2 regions of the Streptomyces sp. NPDC056883 genome follow, and region 1 is predicted to be linked to the other one. Evidence: riboswitches for the same ligand, from Rfam matches in the RefSeq annotation. Region 1 holds a riboswitch; the other holds the start of a gene.

Region 1 (7,246 bases):
GTGGGCGACCGTGACGTGCGGGTGGTACGGGAACGAGAGCTCCCGGCTGAGCGGCCCGTCCGGGTCGCGGACCTGGCCCTGGAGCCGGGTGCAGCCGGTGCCGCCCTCGACGACCTTGACGAAGACCACCGGGGAGAGCGGCCGGAAGGTCCCGGTCCCCTCCAGCCGCATCACGAAGGGGCGGCCGGCGGCCGCGACCTCGGCCAGGTGGGCGCGGATCTCGGCGAGCCGGTCCGCGGCCACCTCCGTCGGCGGTACGAGGGTGACGTGCGTGGGAATGCCGTGCGCGGCAGCGTCCCCGAAGCCGGCTCGCAGCTCCTGAAGGCTGCTGCCGTACGGCTCCGGGACCGCGATCGAAACGCCGAGCGTTACGGTCCCCACGTAGCTCTCCTCCGCCTGTAGTCCTGTGCGTGGTCTGTGCGCCGCGTGTGCGTCGCACGAGTGCTGCCGCCCCAGTGTGGCGGCAGCACCCCCCAGATCGCCAGGGCCCTCTTTCTCTTGCGTGCCCGTCAGTGCTTCGCGGGCAGGAAACCGAGGTGGTCGTAGGCCTGCGCCAGGGTCTCGGCGGCGACCGCCCTGGCCTTCTCCGCGCCCTTGGCCAGCAGGGAATCCAGGGTTTCCGGGTCGTCCAGGTACGCCTGGGTGCGCTGCTTGAAGGGTGTGACGAAATCGACCATCACGCCGGCGAGGTCGGTCTTGAGCGCACCGTAGCCCTTGCCCTCGTACGCGGCCTCCAGGGCGGGGATCGACTCCCCCGTGAGAGTGGAGTAGATCGTGAGCAGGTTGCTGACGCCGGGCTTGTTCTCGGCGTCGAACCGGACCACGGCCTCGGTGTCGGTGACCGCGCTCTTGATCTTCTTCTCGGTGGCCTTGGGCTCGTCGAGGAGGTTGATCAGGCCCTTGGGGGAAGACGCCGACTTCGACATCTTGATCGCCGGGTCCTGGAGGTCGTAGATCTTCGCGACCTCCTTGACGATGTGCGCGGCGGGGAGGGTGAAGGTCTGCCCGAAGCGCTGGTTGAAGCGCTCGGCCAGGTCCCGGGTCAGCTCGATGTGCTGACGCTGGTCCTCGCCGACGGGGACGGAGTTCGCCTGGTAGAGCAGGATGTCGGCGACCTGGAGGATCGGGTACGTGAACAGGCCGACGGTGGCGTTGTTGGCGCCGCTCTTCGCGGACTTGTCCTTGAACTGGGTCATCCGGCTGGCCTCGCCGAAACCGGTGATGCAGTTCATGACCCAGCCGAGCTGCGCGTGCTCGGGCACGTGGCTCTGGATGAAGAGCGTGCAGCGCTCGGGGTCGAGACCGGCGGCGAGGAGCTGTGCGGCGGACAGCCGGGTATTGGCGCGCAGATCCTTCGGATCCTGCGGCATGGTGATCGCGTGCAGGTCGACGACCATGTAGAAGGCGTCGTGCGTCTCCTGGAGGGCGACGTACTGCCGGATGGCTCCGAGGTAGTTCCCGAGGTGGAACGAACCGGAGGTGGGCTGGATGCCGGAGAGCGCGCGAGGACGATCAGAAGCCATGGCTCCATTCTCTCAGGTGTGACACCGGGCTCGGCCCCGCCACTGGCCGGAACCCGGCGGGTCCCCCGGGCCCTGCCCGCCCCCCGCCCGGGTACCCGGCGGTAGCGCCCCGTCCGGATCTTGCCTCGGCCGAGCGACCGCTTTTAGCCGAGGTCAGGGCGTGTGCCGCTGCGCGAGCCTCCGTGGGCGCCGCCCACCCCCGCGCCTCAAACGCCGGCGGGGCTGGATGTGCCCGACGCGGGCGTGCCGGCGCGGAGCCGTTCCCGGGGGCCAGCCCCCGGACCCCCGCTCCTCAAACGCCGGAGGGGCTGGATTTCCGCCGGAGGGGCGGGATGTGCCCGGCGGGACCGGATCTGCCCGACCGGGGCTGGATTGCCCCGAGGGCAATTCCAGCCCCGCCGGCGTTTGAGGCGCGGGGTCTGGGGCGGAGCCCCAGGAGGGGTCCGGGCGCAGCCCGGGGATGCACCCAGCCCCGCCGGCGTTTGAGGCGCGGGTCCGGGCAGCGCCCGGGGAACGGTGGAAGGGCGGGTAGGGGACAGCCCCGCAGGGACCAGACCCCACCCGGGACGGGTCAGGCCAGCGGGAGGCCCGGGGCCGGGAAGGCGGCCATGAGGGCGGCGACCTCGGCGCGGATCGCACCGAGGGCGGCCTCGTCACCCTTGGCGGCGGCGGAGACGGCCCCCTCGATCCAGCCGGCGACCACCGGCATGTGCTCGACCCCAAGCCCCCGCGAGGTCAGCGACGGCGTACCGATCCGGATCCCCGACGGGTCGAACGGCTTGCGCGGGTCGAACGGCACCGTGTTGTAGTTCACGACGATCCCGGCCCGGTCCAGCGCCTTCGCCGCGATCTTGCCGGACACCGACTTCCCCGTCAGGTCGATCAGGATCAGGTGGTTGTCCGTACCGCCCGAGACCAGGTCGAAGCCCCGCTCCAGCAGAGCCGCCGCCAGCGCCTTCGCATTGGCCACGACCGCGTGCGCGTACGACACGAACGAGGGCTGCGCCGCCTCGTGGAGCGCCACCGCGATACCGGCCGTGGTCTGGTTGTGCGGGCCGCCCTGGAGGCCCGGGAAGACCGCCTTGTCGATGGCCTTCGCGTGCTCCTCGCGGCACATCAGCATCGCCCCGCGCGGACCGCGCAGGGTCTTGTGGGTGGTCGTCGAGATCACGTCCACGTGACCCGCCGGGGACGGGTGGGCCCCGCCCGCGATCAGGCCGGCGATGTGCGCCACGTCGGCGACGAGCACCGAGCCCGCCTCCTTCGCGATCGACGCGAACGCCTCGAAGTCGATCGTGCGCGGGAGCGCCGTACCGCCGCAGAAGATCAGCTTGGGCCGCTCCGCCAGCGCGAGGTCCCGTACGGCGTCGTAGTCGATGAGACCGGTGTCGGCCTGGACCCCGTACTGCACGCCCCGGAACCAGGAGCCCGTCGCCGAGACCCCCCACCCGTGCGTCAGGTGCCCGCCCATCGGCAGGGCCATGCCCATCACCGTGTCGCCGGGCTTCGCGAAGGCCAGGTACACGGCCAGGTTCGCCGGGGAGCCGGAGTACGGCTGCACGTTGGCGTGGTCGACTCCGAAGAGGCCCTTCGCCCGCTCCACGGCCAGCGCCTCGATGCGGTCGATGTTCTGCTGGCCCTCGTAGTACCGGCGGCCCGGGTAGCCCTCGCTGTACTTGTTCTGCAGCACCGTGCCGGAGGCCTCCAGCACGGCCGAGGAGACGTAGTTCTCGCTCGGGATGAGGCGGAGGGTCTCCGCCTGGAGGGTTTCCTCGGCGGCGACGAAGGACGCCAGCTCGGGGTCGGTCGCGAGCAGGGCGGGGTGACGGTACGGGGGGTGGTTCGCGCTCATGGCGGTTCCTCCGGGGTCGATGTCGGATCTCGTCCCCGCGAGGCCCAGGCGAGCGGCCCTGTATGCGGTCGTGCGCGCACGGCTCCCCCGGAGTTGGTTCTCCGTGCGCCAGTCGCCGTGCGTGTCCGACACCTTAGCGGGCGCGCCGCAAGAAAGGTTTCTCCGTCCGTCATTCGAGCGAGGATGGAGGGTGACGCCACCCTCGTCACCGGCTTGACGGACGATCGGAGACCCCGTGTCGACAACTGCTGATGCCATCCGCTCCGCCGACGCGCACAGCGCGCACAACTACCACCCCCTGCCCGTCGTCGTCGCCACGGCGGAGGGCGCGTGGATGACCGACGTGGAGGGCCGCCGCTACCTCGACATGCTCGCGGGGTACTCCGCCCTGAACTTCGGCCACGGCAACCGCCGCCTGCTCGACGCCGCCCGCGCCCAGCTGGAGCGGGTCACCCTGACCTCCCGCGCCTTCCACCACGACCGCTTCGCGGACTTCTGTACCGAGCTCTCGGCGCTGTGCGGCAAGGAAGCCGTCCTGCCCATGAACACCGGCGCGGAGGCCGTGGAGACGGCGGTGAAGACCGCCCGCAAGTGGGGGTACGAAGTCAAGGGCGTACCGGACGGCCACGCCAAGATCGTGGTGGCGGCCGACAACTTCCACGGCCGCACGACGACCATCGTGTCGTTCTCCACCGACCACGACGCCCGCGACCACTTCGGCCCGTACACCCCCGGCTTCGAGATCGTCCCGTACGGGGACCTCACCGCGCTCGCCCACGCCGTCACCTCCAACACCGTCGCCGTGCTGCTGGAGCCGATCCAGGGCGAGGCCGGCGTGCTCGTGCCGCCCGCCGGATACCTGCAGGGCGTACGGGAACTGACGCGCGCGCGGAACGTCCTGTTCATGGCCGACGAGATCCAGTCGGGCCTGGGCCGCACCGGCAAGACCTTCGCGTGCGAGCACGAGGGGGTCGTACCCGACGTGTACATCCTCGGCAAGGCGCTGGGCGGCGGGGTCGTGCCCGTGTCGGCGGTGGTGGCCGACCTCGACGTGCTCGGCGTGTTCAAGCCGGGCGAGCACGGCTCCACCTTCGGCGGCAACCCGCTGGCCTGCGCCGTCGCCCTGGAGGTCATCGCGATGCTGCGCACCGGCGAGTACCAGCAGCGTGCCACCGAGCTCGGCGACCACCTGCACCGGGAGCTGAACCTGATGGTCGGCGGCGGCGCCGTGACCGCCGTACGGGGCCGCGGGCTGTGGGCGGGCGTCGACATCGACCCGGCGCGCGGCACCGGCCGGGAGATCTCCGAGAAGCTGATGGGGCTCGGAGTCCTGGTCAAGGACACCCACGGGTCGACGATCCGGATCGCGCCGCCGCTGGTGATCTCCAAGGAGGACCTGGACTGGGGGCTGGACCAGCTCAGGTCGGTCCTCGGCGCATAGCCGGGAGGGGGTGCCGCCCGGCTGGAGGATGCTGTGCCGTCAGAGAATGACGTGGGGCAGGAAGCGGGCGTACTCGTCCGTGACCGGCCCCGCCGATTCGCGGATGCCCAGGCCCGCCGCCTCGTCCTCGACCACCCACGCGCCGAGCACCACCCGGTTGCCGTCGAAGTCGGGCAGCGGGGCGAGGCCCTGGAAGACGTACGTCTCGTCCTGCTCCGGTGCGAACGGCTCGCCGCCCACCGGGTGCAGGGTGACGCCCGCGCCCTCGCGGCCCAGCAGCGGCTTCGCCGCGTAGCCGGTGGTCGTGGCGAGTTCGCGCGGGCCGTCCAGGTAGGCGGGCAGCAGGTTCGGGTGCTCCGGGAAGAGCTCCCACAGGACCGCCAGCAGCGCCTTGTTGGAGAGCAGCATCTTCCACAGGGGCTCGATCCAGGCGGTGGTGCCGGAGCCGCCGCCGTGGTCGTACGTGCCGAGGACCTGCGGGGCGAACTCGTCGGTGGCCAGCCACTCCCACGGGTAGAGCTTGAAGATCGCGCGGATGAAGCCGAGCTTCTCGTCCACGAACCGGCCGGACAGGGAGTCCCAGCCGATCCGCTCCACCGACAGCTCCCGCGTGTCGATGCCGGCCTGCTCGGCGGTCTCCTGGAGGTAGGCGACCGTCATCAGGTCCTCGCCGAGCTCGTCGGTCTCGGAGTGCGCGAAGTGCACCGGGCCGGCCGGCAGCAGCTCCGCCTGACGGCGCCAGGCGTCGACGAGCCGCTCGTGGAGGGAATTCCACTGGTCGGCGCCGGGGAAGCGCTCCTCCATCCAGAACCACTGCGGGCTGGCCGCCTCCACGAGGGAGGTGGGGGTGTCGGCGTTGTACTCCAGCATCTTGGCGGGGCCGGTGCCGTCGTAGCGCAGGTCGAAGCGGCCGTAGAGCGAGGGCTGTTCGGCGCGGCGCCGCCAGGACTCGGCGATCAGCGCGGCGAGCTTCGGGTCGGTGATGCCGAGGTCGGCGAAGCGGTCGTGGTCGACGATGTGCTGGGCCGCGGCCAGGCACATGGCGTGCAGCTCCTCGACGACGTTCTCCAGCGCCTCGACCTCGGGGAGCGTGAAGGAGTAGTACGCGCTCTCGTCCCAGTAGGGACGCAGGGAGTCGTCGGGGTAGCGGGTGAGGGGGTAGATCAGCCCCTGCTCCTCGACGGTCTTCTGCCAGTCGGGGCGGGGCTCGATGGTGTGGCGCTTCACCCTGGATCAGCCGCCCGAGGAGCTCTTGTGGCTGCCGCCGATGCCGCCGCGGGTGACGGCGGACTTGTCGAAGCTGCCGCCGCTGACCTTGTTCTTCGCGACGCTGCCGCCGTAGTAGTACGCGCCGCGGCCGCCGCTCTTGCACTCCTTGGAGTTCAGCTTCTCCAGCGTGGCGCGGTCCGCGCAGCGCTTGTCGGGCTCGTTGCTGCTGCCACAGGCCACCAGGGCCGCGGCGAGCAGGCCCATGCCGCCGAGGGCGACCGTGCCGGAGCGCATGCGGCGCACGGTGCGCGCGGTGTCGCTGCTGCTACCGCTACTACTGCTGCTACTGCTGCTGTCCATGGACTGTTCGCTCCCCCTGGGGTGGCCGGCTGCGCACAGACTAGAACGGCCGCCCCGGCCGACGGAATCCGGCCGACGCGGGATCCGTGACCTAGAGTCGGTTCGTGCTCATTGGGATGATTTGCGCGCTCGGTGCGGCGGTCTGCTTCGGCACGGCGTCGGTCCTGCAGGCGGTGGCGGCGCGGGCCGCGGAGCCGGGAACGGGCTCCGGGGTCGACACCGCCCTCCTCCTGCGGGCGCTGCGTCAGTGGCGCTATCTCGCCGGACTCGGGCTGGACGCGGTCGGCTTCGTCCTCCAGATCATCGCCCTGCGGCACATCCCGATCTACGCGGTGGGCGCGGCCCTCGCCGCCAGCCTCGCGGTGACCGCGGTGGTCGCGGCGCGGCTGCTGAAGGTGCGGCTGAGCGGGACGGAGTGGGGCGCGGTCGCGGTGGTGTGCGCGGGGCTGGTGATGCTCGGGCTGGCGTCCGGGGAAGAGGGCTCGGGCCAGGGCACGCTCGCGCTGAAGCTGGGGCTGCTGGCGGTGGCCGGGCTGGTGCTGGTGGTCGGGGCGGTCGCGGGCGGACTGCCGGACCGCAGCCGGGCGCTGACGCTGGGTCTGGCCGCCGGGACGGGCTTCGGGGTGGTGGAGGTGGCGGTCCGGCTCATCGACGACGTCTCGCTCTCCGCCCTCTCCAACCCGGCGTTCTACGCCCTCCTCCTCGGCGGCGGCGCCGCGTTCCTCCTCCTCACCTCCGCGCTGGCGCGGGGCTCGGTGACGGCGGCGACGGCCGGTCTGGTGCTGGGCGAAACGATCGGCCCGGCGGCGGTGGGCGTGGCCTGGCTGGGCGACCGCACCCGCGAGGGCCTGACCTGGCTGG
Region 2 (7,246 bases), on a different contig from region 1:
CGGTGGCGGGTCTGGACCAGGACGGGCCGGCCGGCACCGGCGGCCCCCTCGGACCCGTCGACCCCGCCGGCCAGGCGCGATGACCGAAAGCCTCGTCCTCTACGTTCCGGGCGCGGTGATCGCCGCGGCGCTGATCGTCAAGGCGCCCACGTTGAGGCGGGGCTGGGAGCAGCCCCTGATGCGGGCCGTGTGCACGCTCCTCGTCGGGGGGTCGCTCGCGGTCATCCTCTCGGCGCCGCCGACGATCGTGGCCGTCAACCGGCTGACCGGCATCGTCAACTTCTCGGCTCCCCTGGTCTACTGCCTGCTCACGGCCTTTTCGGGCGCCTGTGTCGTGGTGATCCTGCACTGGAGCGGGACCCCGGCAGCCGTCGTGCGCCGGGCCACCCGGCTGACGGTGGCCGCGTACGGCACGGTGGTCGTGGCGATCGTGACCCTGTTCGCCCTGGGCGAGGCTCCCGTCGAGCGGCTGCGCGACATGGACACGTACTACGCCCACACCCCGTACCTGCGCGAGATGATCATCTGCTATCTGACGGCGCACACCGTGGGCAGCACCGCACTCACGGTGCTGTGCCGCAAGTGGCTGCGCCGTCTGTCCCCCTCGGCGCTGCCGCTGCGCCCGCTCCGTACGGGACTTGCCCTGCTGATGCTGGGAGGCGCCTTCGACCTGGCCTTCCTCGCGGTGAAGTGGACGGCGATGACCGCGCGCTGGAGCGGCGGGGACCTGGACTTCCTGTCCACCACCGTGGCCCCGCCGCTGGCCGCGGCGGCGGCCCTGTTCGTGGGCGCCGGATTCCTGGTGCCGCTGGTCGGCGGTTCGGCTCCGTGGAAGGACTACTGCCGCTACCGGCGGCTGCGGCCGCTCTGGGCGGCGTTGCGCGGGTTCTCCCCGGGCGGGCTGCGGCCCGTGCCGCTGACCTGGTGGTCACCGGTCGGGATCCGGCTGGTCCACCGCGAATCGGTGATCGACGACGGGATCCTGGCGCTCGGGTGCTGGTTCGACCCCGCCGTGCGCGAGGAGGCGTACGGGGCCGCGCGCGCTCAGGGCCGGTCCGAGGAGGAGGCCGCCCTCGTATCGGACGCGGCCATGCTGGCGGCGGCCTGCCGCCTCCGTGCGGAGGCCGACCGGGCCGAGGCCCACCGGTCCGAGGCCGGTCAGGAGGCGGGCCGGGAGACCGCCCCCGCTACCGAGTCCCACCCCGGCTTCCCGGGCCACCCGTACCGCCTGGACTCCCGCCCGCTGACCGAGCTGGCCCACGTGTTCCAGACCTCCCCGATCGTGGCCAGGGCCCGCAACCGGGCCACCCGCTCCTGACCGCCGGCCACCGGCCACCGGCTCCGGACCGGGGCCCTCGTGCGCGGGCCCGGTCAGGCCGCGGCCGCCACCGCTTCGCGGGCCGCGGCCGCCTCGCCCGTCAGGACCTTGAGCCGCTTGGTGAAGAGGACCATCACCGCGCCGGCCGCGATGACCATGGCGCCCTGCCACAGGAAGTTCCAGCTCTGGCCGATGACCGCGTCGAGCCGGGGCAGCTGGGCGCCGATCGCGTCGCCGGTCGCGGCGGCGAGGAACCAGACGCCCATCATCTGGTTGGTGAAGGCCCGCGGGGCGAGCTTGGTGGTGACCGAGAGGCCCACCGGGCTCAGGCACATCTCGCCCATCACCTGGATCACGTACACGCCCACCAGCCACATCAGCGAGACCTTGACCCCGCTGGAGGCGATGGCCGCGGCGCCCGACATGACCACGAAGGATGCGCCGGTCAGCAGCAGGGCCAGGCCGAACTTGAACGGGGTGCTCATGTGCTTGCCCCGGCGCACCCAGAAGGCCGCGAAGACGGGGGCCAGGATGATCACGAACAGCGAGGGCAGCGACTGGGTCCAGCTCGCCGGGATGTGCCAGCCGAGCAGGGACAGGTCGGTCTTCTGGGCGGCGAACATGTTCAGCTCGTTGCCCATCTGGTCGTAGACCAGCCAGAACAGCGTGGCGGCCAGGAAGAGCCAGACGTACGCCCGCAGCCGGGTCTTCTCGACCCGGTCGATCTTGGGGCTGCGGTACATCGAGAGCAGCACGCCCGCCGGGACCACCACGGCGACGACCGTCAGCACGAAGGTGATGGTGTCGATGCTCAGCGCGTGCGAGGCGGCCAGCAGGGTGACCAGTACGGCGGTGAAGACCAGGCCGTACGCGGAGGACTTGCCCACCTTGGCCCGCTCGGCCGGGGTGAGCCGGACCACGGGCTCCGCGCGCAGCTGCTCCGACAGGCGCCGGCCGCCCAGGACGTACTGGACCAGGCCGAGGGCCATGCCGACGGCGGCGGCGCCGAAGCCGAGGTGCCAGTTGACCTCCTCGCCGAGGTAGCCGACGACGAGCGGGGCGATGACGGCGCCGAGGTTGATGCCCATGTAGAAGATCGAGTAGCCGGCGTCGCGCCGCTGGTCGTCGTCGGCGGCGTACAGCCGGCCGACCAGCGCGGAGATATTCGGCTTGAGCAGGCCGGTGCCGATGACGATGAGGACCAGGCCGGGCCAGACGAACACCGGGTTCGGGACGGCCATCAGGACGTGGCCGGCCATGATCACCACACCGCCCCACAGGACGGCCCGCCGGGCGCCGAGGAACCGGTCGGCGATCCAGCCGCCGGGCAGCGCCAGCAGCGAGATCATGGCCATGTAGACGCCTTCCACGGCCTCCGCGGTGCCCTCGTGGAGGCCCATGCCGCCGTGGCCGCGGGAGGCGGCGAGGAAGTGCACGAGGATGGCGACCATGCCGTAGAGGCTGAAACGCTCCCACAGCTCGGCGAGGACGAGGGTGGCGAGCCCGCGCGGGTGGCGCTTCCCGCCCACCGCCGCCGCGTCCGGTCCCGAGATCTTCTGCATATCCATCGAAGGCTTCACATATTCAGTGGAGCCCCGTCCCGGCGCGGCGGGATCGGTCTTTCGGCCCCTTACCGCGGGAAACGGAACGCCCCGGACCGAAGGGCCCGGGGCGTTCGTCGTACCGAGGGGAGCGGGGCGCGGGTCAGAGGTCCGCGAGCGCCAGGCCGGCCTGGGCGGCGGCGGCCTGGACGGTCTGCTCCAGCAGCACCGCGATGGTCATCGGGCCGACGCCGCCCGGGACCGGGGTGATCAGCGAGGCGCGGGCGGCGGCCGACTCGAAGTGGACGTCGCCGACGTTGCCCTCGTTGTAGCCGGCGTCCAGGACCACGGCGCCCGGCTTGATGTCCTCGCCGCGGATGAACTCGGCCTTGCCGACGGCGGCGACCAGCACGTCCGCCTGGCGGACGATGGAGGGCAGGTCCACGGTGCGGGAGTGGCAGTAGGTGACGGTGGCGTTCTGCTCCAGGAGCAGCATGCCGGCCGGCTTGCCCAGGATCGCGCTGCGGCCGACGACCACGGCGTGCTTGCCGGTCAGGTCCACGTCGTAGGCCTCCAGCAGCCGCATGATGCCGCCGGGGGTGCAGGAGACGAAGCCCGGCAGCCCGAAGCCCATGGCGGCGAAGGAGTGCATGGTGACCCCGTCGACGTCCTTGCCCGGGGCGATGGCCTCGAAGGCGGCGCGCTCGTCGATGTGGTGCGGGACGGGGTGCTGGAGCAGGATGCCGCTGATCTCCGGGTCCTCGGAGAGCGCGGTCAGGGTGGCGACGAGCTCCTCGGTGGTCGTCGCGGCCGGCAGCTCCACGTGGCGGGAGGTGATCCCGGCCTTGGCGCAACGGTTCTGCTTCATGCGGACGTAGGTGACGGACGCGGGGTCCTCGCCGACCAGCACGGTCGCCAGACAGGGGGCCGTTCCGGTGCGCTCGGTGATCTTCGCGGCGTACTCGGCGGTCTGCTCGGAGATGCGGCGGGCGAGGGCGGTGCCGTCCATCAGTGTGGCGGTCCGTGCCTGCTGGGCAGTCGTCTGGGTGGTCATCGGGGCTCCTGAGCGTCGCTGCGGGATCGCGGTTCGCCCAGGCGCGCGGCAGTCGGCGTACCGGATACGGGAGTACGCCGGGCCGCTCCCCGGTGGTGATCCACCCGAACGCCAGTCACGGCCCGCCGTAAGTGTAAGCGAACCCGCGCGGGGCCGGTGTGCGCCCCGGCCCCGCGCAATCCGGTGGATGACCGGGCCCGGACCTGGGACGATCGAGACATGACGCGCACTTTCGACCATCTCGTCGCCGAAGCGGAATCCGTCTCCGTGGACGGCTGGGACTTCTCCTGGCTCGACGGCCGCGCCACCGAACAGCGCCCCTCCTGGGGCTACCAGCGCCTCCTGGCGCGGCACCTGGCGCAGGTCGGCTCCGCCCTGGACATCCAGACCGGCGGCGGAGAAGTGCTCGCCGGAGCCGGGCCCCTGCCCCGGCTGACGGTGGCCACCGAATCGTGGCCGCCGAACATCGACAAGGCGACAAGACTGCTGCATCCGCTGGGCGCGGTGGTGGTCGCCGACTCCGACGAGCCGCCGCTGCCGTTCGGCGACGGGGCCTTCGACTTCGTCTCCAGCCGGCATCCGGTGACGATCTGGTGGGAGGAGATCGCGCGGGTGCTGAAGCCCGGTGGCACGTACCTCTCCCAGCAGGTCGGCCCGGCGAGCGTTTTCGAGCTCGTGGAGTACTTCCTGGGCCCGCAACCGGAGGAGGTCCGGCGGGGCCGGCACCCCGACGACGCGGTCGCCGCGGCCGAGAAGGCGGGACTGGAGGTGGTCGATCTGCGCTCCGAGCGGCTGCGGACGGAGTTCCACGACATCGGAGCCGTGATCTACTTTCTGAGGAAGGTGATCTGGATGGTGCCGGGCTTCACGGTCGGGCAGCATCGGGACCGGTTGCGCGAGCTGCACGAACAGATCGAGCGCGAAGGCCCGTTCGTCGCACACACCGCCCGATTTCTCATCGAGGCCCGCAAAACGGGCTGACAAATCGGGCGGACGCGACCACCCGCGACCGGCCCCCCGGTCACGGCGTGGCGCAGGTCACTCAATTCAGCGCGTAACGAATCTACTCGGGCATGCGATGAACCGACAGGTGTCCTCGTGCGGCCCGGAATACAGACCCCCCTCGGGTCTGTTTCCCGAGTTCGCGCGATGATGTCCCGCCACCCCTTATCTGTTCGCAACGAGAGGCTCCTTGTGTCGCTCAGCCCGTCCCGTACGTTCCCCACGGAGATCGCCGAATCCGAGGCCCTGGTCGCGCTTGTCGAGCGCGGCCGCGAGCAGGGTCACATCAACGGTGATGACGTGCGCCAGGCCTTCGAGGCCGGCCGCATCCCGGTGGACCAGTGGAAGCGGGTCCTGCGCAGCCTGAACCAGGTCCTGGACGAGGAGGGCGTCGCGCTGCACGTCAGTGCCGCCCCCGCCACGAAGGCTCCCGCCAAGAAGGCGCGCAAGGCGGCCGCCGCCCCCGCGCGCACCGTCGCCAAGAAGGCTGCCGCCCCGCCGCGCCTCATCGGTGCGCGCAAGACGGCCGCCCCCACCCCCGCCGCGGCGATATCCGACCCGTCGGCCTCCGGGACCGAGGAGGAGGTGGCGGCAGAGGCCGCCGCCGCGCCGAAGAAGCGGACGGTCAAGAAGACCGCCGTGAAGAAGACCGCCGTGAAGAAGACGGCTGCCACGAAGAAGACCGCCAAGGACGGCGACGAGGCCGAGGCCGCCGTCTCCGAGGGCGAGGACTGGGCAGCCGAGGACCTGGACGAGGGCGACGAGAAGGAGACGCCCAAGACGGGCGGCAGCGCCGGCTTCGTCCTGTCCGACGACGACGAGGACGACGCCCCGGCCCAGACCGTCATGGTCGCCGGCGCCACCGCCGACCCCGTCAAGGACTACCTCAAGCTCATCGGCAAGGTGCCGCTGCTCAACGCCGAGCAGGAGGTGGAGCTCGCCAAGCGCATCGAGGCCGGTCTCTTCTCCGAGTACAAGCTCGAAGAGGAGGAGGACCACAAGCCCGCGTTCAAGCGCGAGCTGGAGATCCTCGTCGAGGACGGCCGTCGGGCCAAGAACCACCTGCTGGAGGCCAACCTCCGCCTCGTGGTCTCCCTCGCCAAGCGCTACACCGGCCGCGGCATGCTCTTCCTGGACCTGATCCAGGAGGGCAACGTCGGTCTGATCCGCGCCGTGGAGAAGTTCGACTACACCAAGGGCTTCAAGTTCTCCACGTACGCGACCTGGTGGATCCGGCAGGCGATCACGCGTGCCATGGCCGACCAGTCGCGCACCATCCGCATCCCCGTCCACATGGTCGAGATCATCAACAAGCTGGCCCGTGTCCAGCGCCAGATGCTCCAGGACCTCGGCCGGGAGCCCACTCCGGAGGAGCTGGGCAAGGAACTCGACATGACCCCCGAGAAGGTCATCGAGGTCCAGAAGTACGGCCGCGAGCCGATCTCCCTGCACACCCCCCTGGGTGAGGAGGGCGACAGCGAGTTCGGTGACCTCATCGAGGACTCCGAGGCGGTCGTGCCGGCCGACGCGGTCTCCTTCACCTTCCTCCAGGAGCAGCTCCAGTCCATCCTGGGCACGCTCTCGGAGCGCGAGGCGGGCGTGGTCTCCATGCGCTACGGCCTCAACGACGGCCAGCCGAAGACCCTCGACGAGATCGGCCGCGTGTACGGGGTCACCCGTGAGCGCATCCGCCAGATCGAGTCGAAGACCATGTCGAAGCTCCGTCACCCGTCGCGCTCGCAGGTGCTGCGCGACTACCTCGACTAAACCTTCAGGTCAGTCGGAAGACCGGCCCCTTGGGTGTGAACGGCAGGGAGGCACCCTGCGGAACCAGGAAGGCGTGCTCGCGCCGGATCCGCAGGGTGTCGCACTCCCCGTCCGTGATCACCAGCAGGGGGGCTCCGGGCGGGAAGTCCTCCGCCCGGAGGAGCAGGTCGATGCCCGGTTGCAGGACCGTGCCGCCCCGGCCGCGCACCCGGACCCGCCCGGCGATTTCGGTCGGTTGCATATAGCCCGCGTCGAACGGCGCCGCGTCGCAGAACACGACGCGTGCCGCCGGTACGTCGCGGGCTTCCGCGTACGAGGCGATGGCGCCCAGCGCCTTGCCGAGCAGGGCCGCGTTCATGGAGCCCGAGGTGTCGAGCACCACCCCGAAGGTGCAGCGGGCGATCTCCTCGGGCGGGAAGTACCGGCCCGCGCGGGGGATGTCCGGGGTGGACGCCTGGCGGCGTGCCGGGCGCGCGTAGGACCGTACGGGCACGGGACGCGGCACGTACTCGTCGAACCAGCGGGCGAGGCGGGCGTCCCACGGCACCGGCGGGTGGGCCAGGG

What was found. Region 1 has a riboswitch for ZMP and ZTP ahead of glyA (serine hydroxymethyltransferase). Riboswitches for the same ligand answer to the same signal wherever they lie in the genome.
Region 2: another riboswitch for ZMP and ZTP. It lies ahead of ACFRU2_RS18695 (bifunctional 5,10-methylenetetrahydrofolate dehydrogenase/5,10-methenyltetrahydrofolate cyclohydrolase); the one in region 1 lies ahead of glyA (serine hydroxymethyltransferase).

Annotation. Positions count from the first base shown of each region.
Region 1 covers NZ_JBHUBS010000005.1:77,300-84,545, forward strand. Annotated here, with positions in the region: gene ACFRU2_RS14975 (2'-5' RNA ligase family protein) at 1-381, opposite strand, end outside; gene trpS (tryptophan--tRNA ligase) at 510-1,523, opposite strand; gene glyA (serine hydroxymethyltransferase) at 2,095-3,375, opposite strand; ZMP/ZTP riboswitch at 3,411-3,501, opposite strand; gene rocD (ornithine--oxo-acid transaminase) at 3,611-4,816, shown strand; gene ACFRU2_RS14995 (glutathionylspermidine synthase family protein) at 4,856-6,043, opposite strand; gene ACFRU2_RS15000 (hypothetical protein) at 6,050-6,385, opposite strand; gene ACFRU2_RS15005 (hypothetical protein) at 6,502-7,246, shown strand, end outside.
Region 2 covers NZ_JBHUBS010000006.1:399,181-406,426, forward strand. Annotated here, with positions in the region: gene ACFRU2_RS18680 (NAD(P)/FAD-dependent oxidoreductase) at 1-83, shown strand, start outside; gene ACFRU2_RS18685 (MAB_1171c family putative transporter) at 80-1,318, shown strand; gene ACFRU2_RS18690 (peptide MFS transporter) at 1,372-2,886, opposite strand; gene ACFRU2_RS18695 (bifunctional 5,10-methylenetetrahydrofolate dehydrogenase/5,10-methenyltetrahydrofolate cyclohydrolase) at 3,023-3,913, opposite strand; ZMP/ZTP riboswitch at 3,942-4,042, opposite strand; gene ACFRU2_RS18700 (class I SAM-dependent methyltransferase) at 4,133-4,894, shown strand; gene ACFRU2_RS18705 (RNA polymerase sigma factor) at 5,108-6,682, shown strand; gene ACFRU2_RS18710 (hypothetical protein) at 6,687-7,246, opposite strand, start outside.